One region of the Bacillus sp. JJ1533 genome, then DNA from elsewhere that is predicted to be linked to it. Evidence: predicted binding sites of a transcription regulator. Region 1 holds the regulator's gene; the other holds the start of a gene.
The links. The regulator Rex, encoded in region 1, represses fermentation and respiration genes when NADH is low (regulators of the CRP and FNR family bind a similar motif). The targets are predictions, from matches to a motif close to TTGTGAAATATTTCACAA.

Region 2: the regulator Rex is predicted to act here: its motif matches at 1,717-1,734, upstream of qoxA (cytochrome aa3 quinol oxidase subunit II).

The regions. Positions count from the first base shown of each region.
Region 1 is NZ_JBALOV010000030.1:39,653-47,501, reverse strand. Features, by position in the region: gene V7138_RS16060 (ABC transporter ATP-binding protein) at 1-662, opposite strand, end outside; gene moaC (cyclic pyranopterin monophosphate synthase MoaC) at 797-1,288, shown strand; gene V7138_RS16050 (redox-sensing transcriptional repressor Rex) at 1,292-1,936, shown strand; gene V7138_RS16045 (twin-arginine translocase TatA/TatE family subunit) at 1,972-2,163, shown strand; gene tatC (twin-arginine translocase subunit TatC) at 2,180-2,932, shown strand; gene V7138_RS16035 (YdiK family protein) at 2,968-3,177, opposite strand; gene V7138_RS16030 (CPBP family intramembrane glutamic endopeptidase) at 3,181-3,918, opposite strand; gene groES (co-chaperone GroES) at 4,251-4,535, shown strand; gene groL (chaperonin GroEL) at 4,596-6,224, shown strand; gene V7138_RS16015 (DUF916 domain-containing protein) at 6,604-7,629, opposite strand; gene V7138_RS16010 (WxL domain-containing protein) at 7,740-7,849, opposite strand, start outside.
Region 2 is NZ_JBALOV010000050.1:1,189-9,037, forward strand. Features, by position in the region: gene V7138_RS23180 (flavodoxin) at 1-403, shown strand, start outside; gene V7138_RS23185 (VanW family protein) at 506-1,372, opposite strand; gene qoxA (cytochrome aa3 quinol oxidase subunit II) at 1,794-2,687, shown strand; gene qoxB (cytochrome aa3 quinol oxidase subunit I) at 2,968-4,917, shown strand; gene qoxC (cytochrome aa3 quinol oxidase subunit III) at 4,914-5,510, shown strand; gene qoxD (cytochrome aa3 quinol oxidase subunit IV) at 5,512-5,796, shown strand; gene V7138_RS23210 (hypothetical protein) at 5,942-6,160, opposite strand; gene V7138_RS23215 (DsbA family oxidoreductase) at 6,588-7,238, shown strand; gene V7138_RS23220 (DMT family transporter) at 7,554-7,849, shown strand, end outside.

The DNA of each region.
Region 1 (7,849 bases):
TGGGATACTATTAAGAGTGCCCCAGGATAGCCTTGGAGATATTGTTCAAGCCAGGTAAGCGTGCTAATATCGAGGTGGTTTGTCGGCTCGTCCAGAATCAATAAATCAGGCTTTGTTAGTAATAGTTTACAAAGGGCCAGACGTGTTTTTTGACCACCGCTTAAGCTGGATATTTTCGTTTCGTAGTCATCTTCTGTAAAATTAAAACCATGAAGTATAGAACGAATATCGGCTTCATATTGATATCCACCCTTTTCCTTAAAATCGACCTGGAGCTGGTCGTATTCTTCGAGCAGCTTTTGATAATCAACTGGATTTTCAAAAACGGATGGGTCTCCCATTTTTACTTCTAGGTTTCGCAGATCTTTTTCTAGTTTTTGTAAAGGTGCAAAGACGGTCAGCATTTCTTGCCAAATGGTAAGAGTTGATTCAAGTCCAGTATCCTGTGCGAGGTAATCGATGTTGACGCTTTTCGGCTTAATGATTTCACCGCCATCATGGGACATCTGGCCTGCAATGATTTTTAATAGAGTAGACTTTCCAGCACCGTTTCGACCAACAACTGCAATCCGGTCACGCGTTTGTACTTCTAATTTTATATTCGATAAAATAAGATCAGCAGCAAAATACTTTTTGAGCTGATTTACTTGTAGTAAAATCATATTATTTCACCTCTTGTTTCTATCAACAGTGTATCTTATATTATCTTAATAGAGCAACTGCAATGATAATGTTCACAGTAATTCCAAAGACAGATGTGGTAAAATAGTGTATAGTTTATGGGAGGGTTTTGAAAATGACATCATTTACCCATTTTAACGAGCAAGGCCGAGCAAGAATGGTCGACATAACGGAAAAGTCGGAAACCGTTCGGACAGCAATTGCAAAATCAAGTATAACTGTAAATAAATTGATTTATGAGCAAATCATAAATAATGAGGTTAGCAAGGGGGACGTTCTCGCGGTTTCTCAAGTTGCTGGTATTATGGCAGCTAAAAAAACATCAGAGATCATTCCGATGTGCCATCCTTTGGCATTGAAGGGCGTAGATATTCAGTTTAACTGGACGACCGAAGACGAGTATATTTTACATATTACCGTATCAGTTAAAACTAAAGGAAGTACTGGCGTTGAGATGGAAGCCCTTACGGCTGCTTCAGTTTGTGCGTTAACTGTTTATGATATGTGTAAAGCGGTTGATAAAGGAATGGTGATTGGACCAACCTATTTAGCCGAAAAAACAGGTGGAAAGAATGGAGATTTCAAAAGGCCAGTAGCGGGGGAATAAAACATGAATCTGGAACAATCAAAAATACCACAAGCAACTGCCAAAAGGCTGCCACTCTATTATCGGTTTTTGAAAAATTTGCACGCCTCAGGGAAGCAGAGGGTATCATCTGCAGAACTAAGTGATGCAGTCAAGGTTGATTCCGCCACGATTAGACGAGATTTTTCGTATTTTGGCGCATTGGGAAAAAAAGGGTATGGCTATAATGTCAATTACTTATTATCCTTTTTTAGTAAGACCCTTGATCAGGACGAATTAACGAAAGTTACCTTAATAGGTGTAGGTAATTTAGGTACCGCATTTTTGCACTATAATTTTTCGAAAAATAATAATACAAAAATTGAGCTTGCCTTTGATGTGGATTATAATAAGGTAGGTAGTAGTATTGGCGGAGTTACGGTGCATCATTTAGATGATCTTGAAAAAGTATTGCCTGATGAAGTCACGGTTGCAATATTAACTGTACCAGTCGGTGCTGCACAGCCGATTACTGACCGCCTTGTAAAAAAAGGAATCAAAGGGATTCTTAATTTCACACCAGCAAGAATCAATGTGCCTGACCATATACGAGTCCACCATATTGATCTAGCTGTTGAACTACAAGCACTTGTTTACTTTTTAAAGCATTATTCAAATGAAGAAGAATAAACATAGACTTTACAATTGTAGGGAGGTGACTCACAGTGGGAAATCTTGGCTTTGGCAGTATCCTATTGATCGTATTTGCAGCGTTACTTATCTTTGGACCAAAGAAGTTACCTCAATTAGGAAAAGCAGCGGGTAATACTTTGCGTGAATTCAAGAACGCAACAAAAGGTTTAGCAGATGATGACGATGATGATGTTAAGAAGAATGAAACTCATGATGTGAAGTAATGATAGGATGAGTCACATGAACGAAGAAAAAGAAATGTCCGTCTATGATCATATTGGTGAGCTGCGAAAACGACTGATTTATGTGGTCGTTTTCTTCTTCATTGTTGCTTTAGGAAGCTTTTTTCTTGCAGAGCATGTAATAGTTTATTTGCAAAACGCGGAAGAAGCTAAAGAGTTGACAATGAATGCTTTCCGGATAACAGATCCAATTAAAATTTATATGAATTTTGCATTTATTATTGCATTTGTTATCTCATCTCCTTTTTTACTGTTTCAGCTTTGGGCCTTCATTAGTCCAGGTTTGTATGAGAGGGAAAGAAAGGTAACATTGAGTTATATTCCAGTTTCGGTAATATTATTTTTACTAGGAATATCTTTCTCCTATTTTATTCTATTTCCATTTGTTGTTGACTTTATGACGCGGTTAGCAGGACGTCTTGAAATAAATCAGGTAATCGGGATTAATGAATATTTTCAATTCCTATTACAGCTAACCTTACCATTTGGTTTCCTGTTTCAGTTGCCTGTTGTTGTGATGTTCTTAACAAGGCTTGGAATCGTCACTCCAATGTTCTTAACGAAAATACGAAAGTATGCGTATTTTGTTCTTTTAGTAATTGGAGGGTTAATTACGCCTCCAGAGTTAATTTCTCATTTAATGGTCACCGTGCCGTTATTTGGATTGTATGAAATCAGTATTCTCGTATCAAGAAGTGCCTACAGAAAGGTGCTTAAGGCGGAAATGATGGCTGCTAATTCAATTGAATAAAGAAAAATGTATAAAAAAATAACCTCGTGAGGAGGTTATTTTTTTTCCTTTGTTACTTTCTTTATTTTGAAGTGAAGGGCAAACATTCGGATTGCCACACCAAAGTCGAATGTTGCGACCACGGCTAGAAGGATTGTGGAAAAGTTCCAGACGGTCTCCTTTGCACTATTAATCGCAATATAAGTAAATAAAATTCCCATTAATGCGTAAATGATGCCCATTGCAAAAGGTGAAGTTCTTCGCATAAATTAAAAGCCCCCAATAAATGTCTGTTGCAGCTGCTCAGCTTTCTTCATGATCCTTTCTATATCATCTGCAAAAATCGTCTGAACCACTACAACAAAAGTATTCATCGCCACATGTGCAAAAATCGGTACGATAATTCGTTTTGTTTGTACATAGAGAAATGCAAAGGTAAAGCCCATCGCGGTATAAATGAGAATATGAGTGAAATCCATATGAACAACTGCAAAAATTAACGAACTGATTAAGCCTGAGATGAAAAAATTAAATTTTTTATATAAAGATCCAAAGATAATTTGGCGGAAAATAATCTCTTCAAGAATTGGACCAATTACTGAAACAACGATGACAAGCAATGGTAACGATTTTACCAAGGCCATGATTTCTTGTGTGTTCTCAGAACCTGCCTCAATTCCAAAAAGATGAACTTCAATATTTGCCGCAACTATTTGGGCTGTCATCGCCATAAATATTCCTGCAATGGCCCATCCAATTGCCTCGCCTTTAGATGAACGGCGCAGGTTTTGATGTCTTTCCCTAATATCTTGTCTTAATAAATATAATACAATCGGAAGTGCAGCCACAAAACTAATAACAGTCCATAATGCAATAATTGTATTTGTAGCAGTCCCTGGATCAAGGTTTTTTCCAACACCTAAAGCCAATAGAATCGGGATCCCAAGTATTCCAGAGAACTGCATGACGATGTACGTTAAGATGACATACCAATAGCGTGCTTTCATGAAAATCTCCTTTTTATAGATGGATTAATTTATGATTGTCCACCTTTTGTATTGTAACATATATTCATACCTATCCATTAGTATAATGCAAATCCAAATTTTCATTGAAAGAAATTAAAATGTTGGTTTATTTTTCCTGCTAGTAACATAGGATAGTTAGGTGGACAAATTCTACCTGTAAAAAAGAATCATTTTTTTCCAAATTTCTATATCAAATTACTTGCAAAATAGTTTGAGATTATTTAATATAATAATTGTGTTAGCACTCATGACGACTGAGTGCTAATAAGAAAACGAAACTAATTATAAATTATTTGAGGAGGTCGTTTCACTTGTTAAAGCCATTAGGTGATCGCGTTGTTATTGAACTAGTTGAATCAGAGGAAAAAACTGCAAGCGGTATCGTATTACCAGATTCCGCAAAGGAAAAGCCTCAAGAAGGTAAAGTAGTTGCTGTAGGTACGGGTCGTGTACTAGACAGTGGTGAAAAAGTCGCTTTAGAGGTTGCGGTTGGTGATCGCATTATCTTCTCAAAATATGCTGGTACTGAAGTAAAATACGAAGGTACTGAATACTTAATTTTACGTGAAAGCGACATTTTAGCTGTTATCGGTTAATAGAAAACAGCATTTTATATCATATGAATACTTATTTTAATTTTTTGAGGAGGGCTTAGAATGGCAAAAGAAATTAAATTTAGTGAAGATGCTCGTCGCGCAATGCTTCGTGGTGTTGATGCATTAGCAAATGCTGTAAAAGTAACATTAGGACCAAAAGGACGTAACGTGGTTCTTGAGAAGAAATTTGGTTCACCACTTATTACAAATGACGGTGTAACGATTGCAAAAGAAATCGAATTAGAAGATGCATTTGAAAACATGGGCGCTAAGCTTGTTGCTGAAGTTGCTAGCAAAACTAATGATGTAGCTGGTGACGGTACTACTACTGCAACTGTTCTTGCTCAAGCAATGATTCGCGAAGGCTTAAAGAACGTTACAGCAGGTGCGAACCCAATGGTTGTTCGTAGAGGGATTGAAAAAGCGGTTGTAACAGCTGTTGAAGAATTAAAAGCTATTTCACAACCAATTGAAGGTAAAGATTCTATCGCACAAGTTGCTGCTATTTCTTCAGATGATAAAGAAGTAGGTCAATTGATCGCTGAAGCTATGGAGCGCGTTGGTAACGATGGTGTTATCACAATTGAAGAATCTAAAGGCTTCTCTACTGAACTAGAAGTAGTTGAAGGTATGCAATTTGACCGTGGATATGCTTCACCATACATGGTAACTGATTCTGACAAAATGGAAGCAGTTCTTGAAAATCCATATGTGTTAATTACTGATAAAAAGATTTCTAGCATTCAAGAAATCCTACCAGTATTAGAGCAAGTTGTTCAACAAGGCAAGCCATTATTACTAATCGCTGAAGATGTTGAAGGTGAAGCTCTTGCAACTCTAGTTGTGAACAAACTTCGTGGTACATTCAATGCAGTAGCTGTTAAAGCTCCTGGATTTGGTGACCGTCGTAAAGCAATGCTAGAAGATATTGCAATCCTAACTGGTGGTCAAGTCATCACTGAAGATTTAGGTTTAGACCTTAAATCTGCTGACATTACTCAATTAGGTCGCGCTTCTAAGATTGTTGTAACAAAAGAACATACAACAATTGTTGAAGGTGCTGGAGAATCTGACAAGATCGCATCTCGCGTTAACAATATCCGTGTTCAAATGGAAGAAACTACTTCTGAATTTGACAAAGAAAAATTACAAGAGCGCTTAGCTAAACTAGCAGGTGGAGTTGCAGTTATCAAAGTTGGTGCTGCTACTGAAACTGAACTAAAAGAACGTAAGCTTCGTATTGAAGATGCTCTTAACGCAACTCGTGCAGCAGTTGAAGAAGGTATCGTTTCAGGTGGTGGTACAGCACTTGTGAACGTATATAATAAAGTAGCTGCTATCGAATTAACTGGTGACGAAGCAACTGGTGTGAACATCGTTCTTCGTGCATTAGAAGAGCCAGTACGTCAAATCGCTCACAACGCTGGTCTAGAAGGATCTGTAGTTGTTGAACGCTTGAAAAACGAAGAAATTGGAATTGGCTTCAACGCAGCAACTGGTGAGTGGGTTAACATGATCGACGCTGGTATCGTTGACCCAACTAAGGTTACTCGTTCTGCACTACAAAACGCAGCTTCTGTTTCAGCTATGTTCCTTACAACTGAAGCAGTAATTGCTGACCTACCAGAAAAAGATGCTCCTGCAATGCCTGACATGGGCGGCATGGGTGGAATGGGCGGCATGATGTAATAAGCCGCTTCGACCCTTGATATATAAGGGTTTATGAGTAAGATGAGAGTGGAATGCTAACATTTTGCTAACATTGAGGTTCTTAACGGAGGCTTCTCATGAGTTGATCAAACTCGTGGGAAGCTTCTTTTTTATTTCTTGATTTATTTTGATTACAGCAGTATTTGAAATCTATCTTATAAATTCGCATAAAATATGTGGTTAATTTAATGCAATTTATCTCTTTTTCTTTTTAAAACCAAAAAAGCCTCTCGGATTGCTTGTAGCTGCAATTCGAAAGGCTGAATGTGTTGTTTTGTTATTAAGATGAAGAAAAGAAAATAAAAGTAGGGACTACTATTAACTTATGGATTGGTTGAAATGGAATGTTAATGGAGGTCTATCTCCTATTTCGTTTTCCAAGAAGATAGGCCATTAGGAACACAAGAATTAGTACTACTCCCCCTACGACCCATATCCACCAAGGAAGACTTGTGCCGGTTTGAGTATGTTCGGTATCGGCTTGTTCTAAATTTTGTTCATGTTCCTCTGTTTGTTCATCTTCTACTTCAAAAGATTCTTCGTGTTGTATTTCCTCACCCATTACATTTGCTGATAGATTAACTTGATAGGTACCAGGTTCTAACTCTCCATATTGCCATTCAACTGGAAAACGAATAACTGTATTGGGAACCATCGTGATAGCTTCAGTAGTTCCTGAAAATAGTACCTCATCTTGATATATCACTTCATAGGATATCGTTGTTCCTCTTAATACCATTTGAGCTTTGTTAAACAGTTCAAACCACAATTCAGTAGTAGGTGGATTCGTCCGTATTCCTACTTCACCAAATGAAAACTGTGGGTTGGGTTGATTCGGTAGTTCTAACACAATTCCTGTTGTGAACGTTATTTGGTTACGGATAGTTACATTTGTCTCTCCAGTTTCGACTTGTTGTTCTTGATCACTTAATCCAACTGCTCGAATAGCTCCTACGAAAGTACCTTCTGTAACATTGGGGACTTTTACGGTTATAGCAACTTGTTTTGAAGAGTTAGGTGGAACTGTAACCGTTTCTGGTATTGTTATAAAATTGGATATAGCAAGTGTAGGTTCAAGTAATTGACTATCGTCTGTTTCACTCTTTTCCTCATAAAAAATTCCGCCGGTAGGAAGGGTAAAAGCATCTACAGGGAACAGTTTAACTGTCTGTTCTTTATCGGATAAATTCTGTACATTGAAATGTAATATTTGTTGTTGATTAGGTTCAACTTGTAGATAAAAATAGGAACTGATTTCTTTTACTTGGTTTTCCGGTAGAACGGGGCTTACGGAAATGGGACTTGTATTTTCGCCAAATATGGAAGTTGGATATAATCCTATCATCAAAAACAACATAATAACGAATACATATAGCTTTTTCATGATATAAACACCTCTTCGGGTAGTATAACCAAAAAAGAATAAGATAAAATAAAAAAACAGCCATCCTGAAGATGACTGTTAGTAGAAAATTGGATTATGGTGAAGAAATATTATTGAAGTGCTGCAGTGAAATCCCAGTTAACTATTGTTGAATATGCCTCACCAACATATGTTTCATCAGGAGATAGTGTTAATTGAAGACTATCTGTACCGAATGCGA
Region 2 (7,849 bases), on a different contig from region 1:
ATTGATGGCAACGTATATTGCAGAAGGTGTGGAGGAAAAAGGGGTTCAACTTGACGTGAAAGAATGCTTTGAAATAGATCCTAATGAACTCGTGAACTACCATGGAATTCTTATAGGAAGCTATACATGGGGGGAAGGCGAACTCCCCGATGAATTACTAGACTTTTACGATGAAATGGACCATCTGGATTTTCATTTTAAAAAAAGTACGGTGTTTGGTTCGGGTAGCGCACTTTACTCAAATTTCGGAGGTGCCGTTGACTTACTAGTAGAGAAACTCAAAGAACGTGGTGCTGACATTATCGCGGATCCCTTAAAAGTTGAACTTACTCCAAACGACAAAAACGAGATAATTTGCAAAGAATTTGGCAGACAATTTGCTGAAAAACTAATTGCTTTGTAAAAATTTCACACAATTGGCCTTCCGGAATAACCGAAAGGCTTTTGATATGTCTATATATTAAAACCGAACATCTACCATATTCACCCAGACTGAAAAAGTTGACTATCCCTTATTTCTTTTAGGAGTGATTTTTCGAGGCGTATAATTGATATCCTCTGAAGAGTAAATAGTCACAATAAGCGATCCGCCGTAAACCTTTGCCCGAATTAATATCGGCTGATTATATGTATTTTTAAAGAGAAAATCAGGTCCATACCAGCTTACTGTTGCATCACGTCCCGGAGGAACATAACCGACACGTTTACTATGGGAATAGCGCTTCACGATCTCAACCCCGGCAAGGTCAACGGCATTAAATAGGGTAGAGGAGGTTTGACAAATCCCACCCCCGATTCCTTCGATCAGTTCACCTCTAATGATTTCAGGTGCCGGCTGATAACCCCTGGCAGCAGTTCGTTTTCCAACGACCTTATTAAATGAAAAGGTTTCATTTTGAAAAAGGACATAACTATCAATCGCTGCGGCTGAAAGAGCAATATTTGTAGAACGTTCTTTATTGGATGAGTTAAAATGGGTCACATACTGCCCAATTTTTTTAACACGAATGGTTGATAAAAGTTCACTATCTACCCTTGGATAGGTTCTCTCAATGGGTACCTCAAGGAAATCCCCTTTTCCAAAAAAGTTAGAGTAAAATAACTTTGTGAATTTATCCTTATCTAATTTTACACCGACTTGTTCCTTAATGATTTCACCCGTTTTGCCAATCTTTGCATCCTTTGATTCCTCATATACTTGTTCATCTAAATAGGAAAGAAAGTCTGTATATTTTTTCGTATCCAATATAGGAACACCAACCAAGGGAAGTGAATATTCAGCCCGATTCACCGTGGCAATTGGATTTCCTTTATAGGTGATATATAGATTATCCTGAGGATGGAATTGCTGTACAGAAAAGAAAAGCATCATTGCCCATAATAATTTCAGTGTCCCCACCACCCTAACGAAACATCGTTTTTTATAGTATGGATGAATAGCTGAAATTCCATTAATGATGGTGGGAAATTTTTAACTTTAATATTGTAACAAAATGTTCAAAAACGAAAAAAACACCTGTGATATGCATCACATCAAGGTTTGAGGCATTTATGTTAATGAGATTTTCTTTTGACAAAAACTTCCTTCCGTTTTCTGTAACAACTTTTTTAGGTTCTTGATGTTATCATCATTTACACAGTGATAAAATTTTCAAAGAAAAGATTGAGAATATAATTAGCTACATATTACAAGTAGCTAAAAAATTTTTGACAACTTTGTGAAGTTGTACACAAATCCAGTACGACGTACATAGTTGTGAAATAAGAGCATCTATTCGGAAAGGAGTACTTTTATGAAAATCAAATGGTTTTTCTTTTCAATGGTTATTACTATTGCCACAGTGCTAACGGGATGTGAACCAGTAATGGTTTTAGACCCAAAAGGTCCTCAAGCTGCAAGGCAAGCCCATGATATCCTACTCTCAATTGGAATCATGGCAGTAGTAGTTATTGTCGTTTTTGTATTGTTAATATATATGCTTGTTAAATATCGGGCTTCAAAAATGCCAGAGGATTACGAGCCACCACATATTGAGGGGAACCCTTGGGTAGAAGCCATTTGTATCGGGATTCCAATTTTAATTGTAGGTTATCTTTCAGTCGTATCGGTTCAGAGTAACTACATCGTAGAGTCTGCGCCACAAGGTTACGAAGATCAAGAGCCATTGGTGATCTATGCGTCGTCCTCCGATTGGAAATGGCATTTTAGCTATCCGGAAGAGGATATTGAAACAGTCAATTACTTATACATTCCAACAGACCGACCACTTGAATTTAGACTTTATTCATACGGACCAATCACAAGCTTTTGGATTCCTCAGCTTGGCGGGCAAAAATACGCCATGGCCGATATGATTACAACATTGCATCTTGCGGCTGATGAGCAGGGCGAATTAATGGGTCGAAATGCGAACTTCAGTGGGAAAGGATTTGCAGAGAACACATTTAGCGTAAATGCTGTATCTCCAAAGGATTTTGAGGAATGGGTAGATGAGGTTAAAGAAACTGCCAAACCTCTAACAGAAGAGAAATTTGATGAGTTGCTAGAACCAGGGCATCTTGGACAAATGACATTTACCGGAACTCACTTAGAGTTTGCACCACCACCAGAGCATGATCACGGATCAGGTGATACTGAAGAGGGTCACGAAGCTCACGAAGCTAATTCGGAGCACGATGAGCATTAATTTATAGGAATTTTGCTATTCATGGACAAAAGTTTCGTGAGAAGTCATTGAATTGTTTTTGGAACCGCGTCTCGAGGACAAGACATACAGTGTGATACCGGAAAATGTCTTTGACAGAGCTATTCACGGACAAAACACAAGGTTGAAAGTAAATAATGTCCCTGATACGATGTCTCGAAAACAAAAACGAACGATTCATTAAAAAAATGTCTTTGAATAATTCAAACAAATAAATCTTGAACGCCGAATTTTGACTTCATTTGAAAGGAGTAACAAACGGATGGAATTCTTCGAACGTTTTGCCATACCACATCCTAGTCCAGCCATCTATGCAGCGATGGTTGCAATAGGACTTACCGTAATCGGAATCGTCGCTGGTTTAACCTATTTTAAAAAATGGGGTTATCTATGGCGCGAATGGTTAACAACCGTTGACCATAAACGAATTGGTATCATGTATTTAATATCCGCTTTAATCATGTTGTTCCGTGGTGGAGTGGATGCAGTTATGTTGCGTGCTCAGCTTGCCACACCTGAAGCTAAGCTGTTAGACGCGCAGCATTATAACGAAATTTTTACAACACATGGTGTAATCATGATCATGTTCATGGCAATGCCATTTATCATGGGTTTTATGAACTATGTTGTACCTTTGCAAGTTGGAGCGCGTGACGTCGCATTTCCACGTCTAAATGCGATTAGCTTCTGGCTTTTCTTTATGGGGGCAATGCTATTTAATATCTCCTTTGTAATCGGGGGATCACCTGACGCAGGTTGGACATCATATTTCCCACTTGCAGGCAATGAGTTCAGTAAATCAGTTGGAACGAACTATTATATGATCTCGTTACAGATTTCTGGATTGGGAACATTAATGACAGGTATCAACATGATTACGACGATTCTAAAAATGAGAGCACCTGGTATGACATTGATGAAAATGCCAATGTTCACATGGTCTACTTTAATTGCTAACCTCATTATTGTAACAGTGTTCCCAATTTTAACCGTTTTGTTAGCAATGGGAACAATGGATCGTCTATTTGGAACACATTTCTTTGCAAGCACAAACGGTGGAATGGATATGCTTTGGGCGAACCTATTCTGGGTTTGGGGGCATCCAGAAGTATATATCTTAATCCTACCTGCATTCGGTATCTATAGTGAGATCATTTCAACCTTCTCAGGAAGAAACCTATATGGTTACAAATCAATGGTTGGATCAATGGTCATCATCTCAGTACTTTCATGTCTAGTTTGGGCGCACCATTTCTTTACAATGGGGCAAGGGGCTGCATCAAACAGCTTCTTCTCAATCTCAACTATGTTGATTGCTATTCCGACTGGTGTGAAAATCTTTAACTGGTTATTCACAATGTGGAAAGGTAAAATCCGTATTACAGTACCAATGCTTTACTCAATTGGATTTATTCCGTTGTTTACAATTGGTGGGGTAACAGGGGTAATGCTTGCGATGTCAGCTGCAGACTACCAGTACCACAACACAATGTTCTTAGTGGCACACTTCCATAACACGATTATTCCAGGTGTTGTGTTTGCGATGCTCGCAGCACTCACATATTACTGGCCAAAAATGTTCGGATTTATGCTAAATGAACGTATTGGAAAATGGACGTTCTGGGCACTTTCAATCGGATTTGTCCTTGCATTCTTCCCAATGTACATTTCAGGATTAGACGGTCAGGCTCGTCGTATGTACACGTACTCTGAAAGCACTGGTTTTGGTCCATTGAACATGATTTCGTTCATCGGTGCGGGAATTATGGCAATTGGATTTGCTCTGATTGTGTATAACATCTACCATAGTATCCGCTACGCATCAAGAGATATCGGAAGCGATCCATGGGATGCACGTACATTAGAGTGGGCAACACATACACCAGTTCCTGAGTATAATTTTGCGTTAACTCCAAATGTGAACTCAAGTCAACCATTCTGGGATGACAAAAAGAAAAAGCATAAGCTATTCCCAGGTAAGATTGAAAAAATTCACATGCCAAACAAAAGTGGGCTTCCATTTATCATGAGTAGTATTTTCTTTGTATGGGGCTTCTCATTCGTATTTGCAATGTGGCCACTGTTGATTATTTCAACAATTGCTATCTTTGTATGTATGGCATACCGTTCATTTGAAAAGGATCATGGACATTATATTCCAGTTGAAAAAGTAATAGAAACAGAAGAAAAACTTGGAGGTGCTAAACTATGAAGCTAGGACACTCGCAACCTCTTGAATATAGTACGCACCAAAACGAGTTAAATATATTTGGTTTCTGGGTTTTCCTAGGTGCAGAAATCATGCTTTTCGCAACCTTGTTTACATCGTATTTTACACTAGAGAACCGTATTGGAAGCGGTCCGTCAGGTGCAGAAATTTTTGAAATTACACCTGTGTTAATTGAAACATTTTTACTTTTAACTAGTAGTTTTACAATTGGTCTTGCCGTTCATGCGATGCGCATCGGCAGACAAAAGGCAATGATCGGCTTCTTCGTGGTGACATTGCTTCTAGGTCTAACCTTCCTAGGTGTCGAAATCTATGAGTTTGTTCACTATGTTCATGTTGGCGCAGGTCTACAAACAAGTGCATTCACAGCGATGTTGCTAACAACTTTAGGAACACACGGAATCCACGTGACATTTGGATTGTTCTGGGGAACTATGATTATCCTCCAAATTAGAAAAAGAGGCTTAAATGCAGAAACGGCTGGTAAATCATTCATCTTTTCATTGTATTGGCACTTCCTAGATGTCGTCTGGATTTTCATCTTCAGCTTCATCTATTTGAAAGGAATGATGTAATATGAGAGAACTTTTTCCAGCTAAACAAATAAGTGGCTTTGTATTTTCATTGCTTCTTACAGTTATTGCGCTTTCCGTGTACTTCCTTGATCTTTCCTTTACAGTTGGTATAACAATTCTTATTGTTACAGCATTTGTGCAGGCATTGGTGCAGCTGATTGTATTCATGCACGCTGGCGAAACAAAGGATCGATGGGCAATTTACGCAAATGTATACTTCATGATTTTTATAGGATTAATTACAATCTTTGGTACACTATTCCTGCTTGTTTGGGATATGTCCTAAGGTGGGTAAAGGGGTGTCTCTTGTTGAGACACTCCTTTATTTTTCACAAGAATATATGTTGCGTGTATATGCGTATCTTTTTTGTGAGGAAAAATAAAAAGCTTAGCCGATTGATGGCTAAGCCTATAAGTAAACGAATGTTTATTTATTCTTTTGAACCCTGTGCCTTAAGTAACATTTCTTCAGATGCAATTAAAAACAGCCCCATTAAAAAGACAAAAATGGCCCCCATCACTGTTCCGATTCCAATCGGTGTTAACACACTGGAACCGCTCCCAAAGAATCCTAGACAAAAAATAATGATACCGGCAATAAGCACTGTTCCCCCAAAATACTTAACAGCCTCAAGCATAGTAAATTTCATTTTTCCTCATCCTCCTACTATAAATTATTCACCTTGTTCACAAAATTGTCAAATATTTTTCACTAAATGTTCGAAATTTAATAATAGGATGTGGAAATTAGGGGCTTAAGCGCTGTTTTTAAACGTTTGAAGCAGGGCTAATAAAGCGTTGTAACGGAAAAGTGTGTCTTGCGTTACATGGTAGAGGTTGTTTTCTATAAGCATGTACTACAAAAGTGGCCTTGTGTGACATGCTGGATCCGTATGCCCCCAAGCATGTACCGCAACAATGATCTTGCGCTAAACGCTCAACCAAACCACCCTTCCGATAACGACTCAAAAGTATTTTGGCTTCCGAAAAAGGGAAATAAAAACCGAAGTCACCAATAGAGCATTTAACAATCCAATGTGTTACCATAGGGAAAACTAACCTAAATGAGGTGTAAAAATGAAAATTGAGGTTTGGTCGGATTTTGTCTGTCCGTTCTGTTATGTAGGAAAACGTCGCTTAGAGCATGCACTTGAGCATTTTCCAAATCGTGATCAAGTCGAAGTGGAATTCAAAAGTTTCGAATTAGATCCGAATGCAAAGCCATATTCAGGAGAGAGTATCCATGAATTGCTTGCTTCAAAATACGGTACAAGCGTTGAACAGGCAAAGCAAATGAATGAAAATGTTGGACAGCAAGCTGCAGAAGTCGGGTTAGATTATAATTTTGATAAAATGAAGCATACAAATACATTTGATGCACATCGCCTCGCAAAATATGCAGCAACGGTGGGGAAAGAAAAAGAAATGACTGAGATTCTCCTTCAATCCTATTTCATAGAAGGAAAACTCATCAGTGACCATGAGGTATTAGCTGATCTTGCGGAATCTGTAGGTATCGAACGGCAAGCAGTGCTTGATGTGTTGAAAGACGAAAAGAATTATGCAAATGATGTACGAATTGACGAATCAATTGCACAACAAATTGGTGTTACCGGTGTTCCATTTTTCGTCATCAATCAAAAATACTCCATTTCTGGTGCGCAGCCAACCTCTACTTTCCTAGGTGCCCTCCAGCAGGTTTGGAAAGAAGAAAATCCTGAACAGTAATCAGGTCTAGTATATCAGAGAAAAGATAAAAAAAGTATGAAGGTGTACAGAGCCAATATGGTTTTGTACTTTTCTTTTATAGAAAAAAGGATGGTACCAATCACGTTTCCCAGTTGAGATGGACAATCTAATTCTCTTTTTGATAACATGTTCAATGTACTATAGAATGTGTACATTTTGCTGGATCCTTTACCAATTTGAGACAGGATACCCGTGTTACGGCTGTTCTTCATGAACGCAAAGGTGATTTTCAACATCCAAGAAGAAGAACTTAAGTACTTTAAAAAGAAAGAATAAAAAGGTGAGATCATCCTGATGTTTATATCTTTAGCTATTCTGTGTCTCATTTGGGGATTTAATTTTATTGTTATGAAATTGGGAAACGGTGTTTTTCCTCCTGGCGAGTTTGCAGCATGGAGATTTGTCACAGGTTCCATCGTCCTCCTAGCTTTATGTTTCATAAAGAAAATACCATTGCCGAGTAAATCCGATTTCAAGTGGTTCGTTTTATGTGGATTACTCCAAACCACTTATTTTAACATCGCAATTCAAATTTCCCTTAACTATATTAGCGCAGGTCTTACCTCTGTTCTGACTTACAGTATGCCACT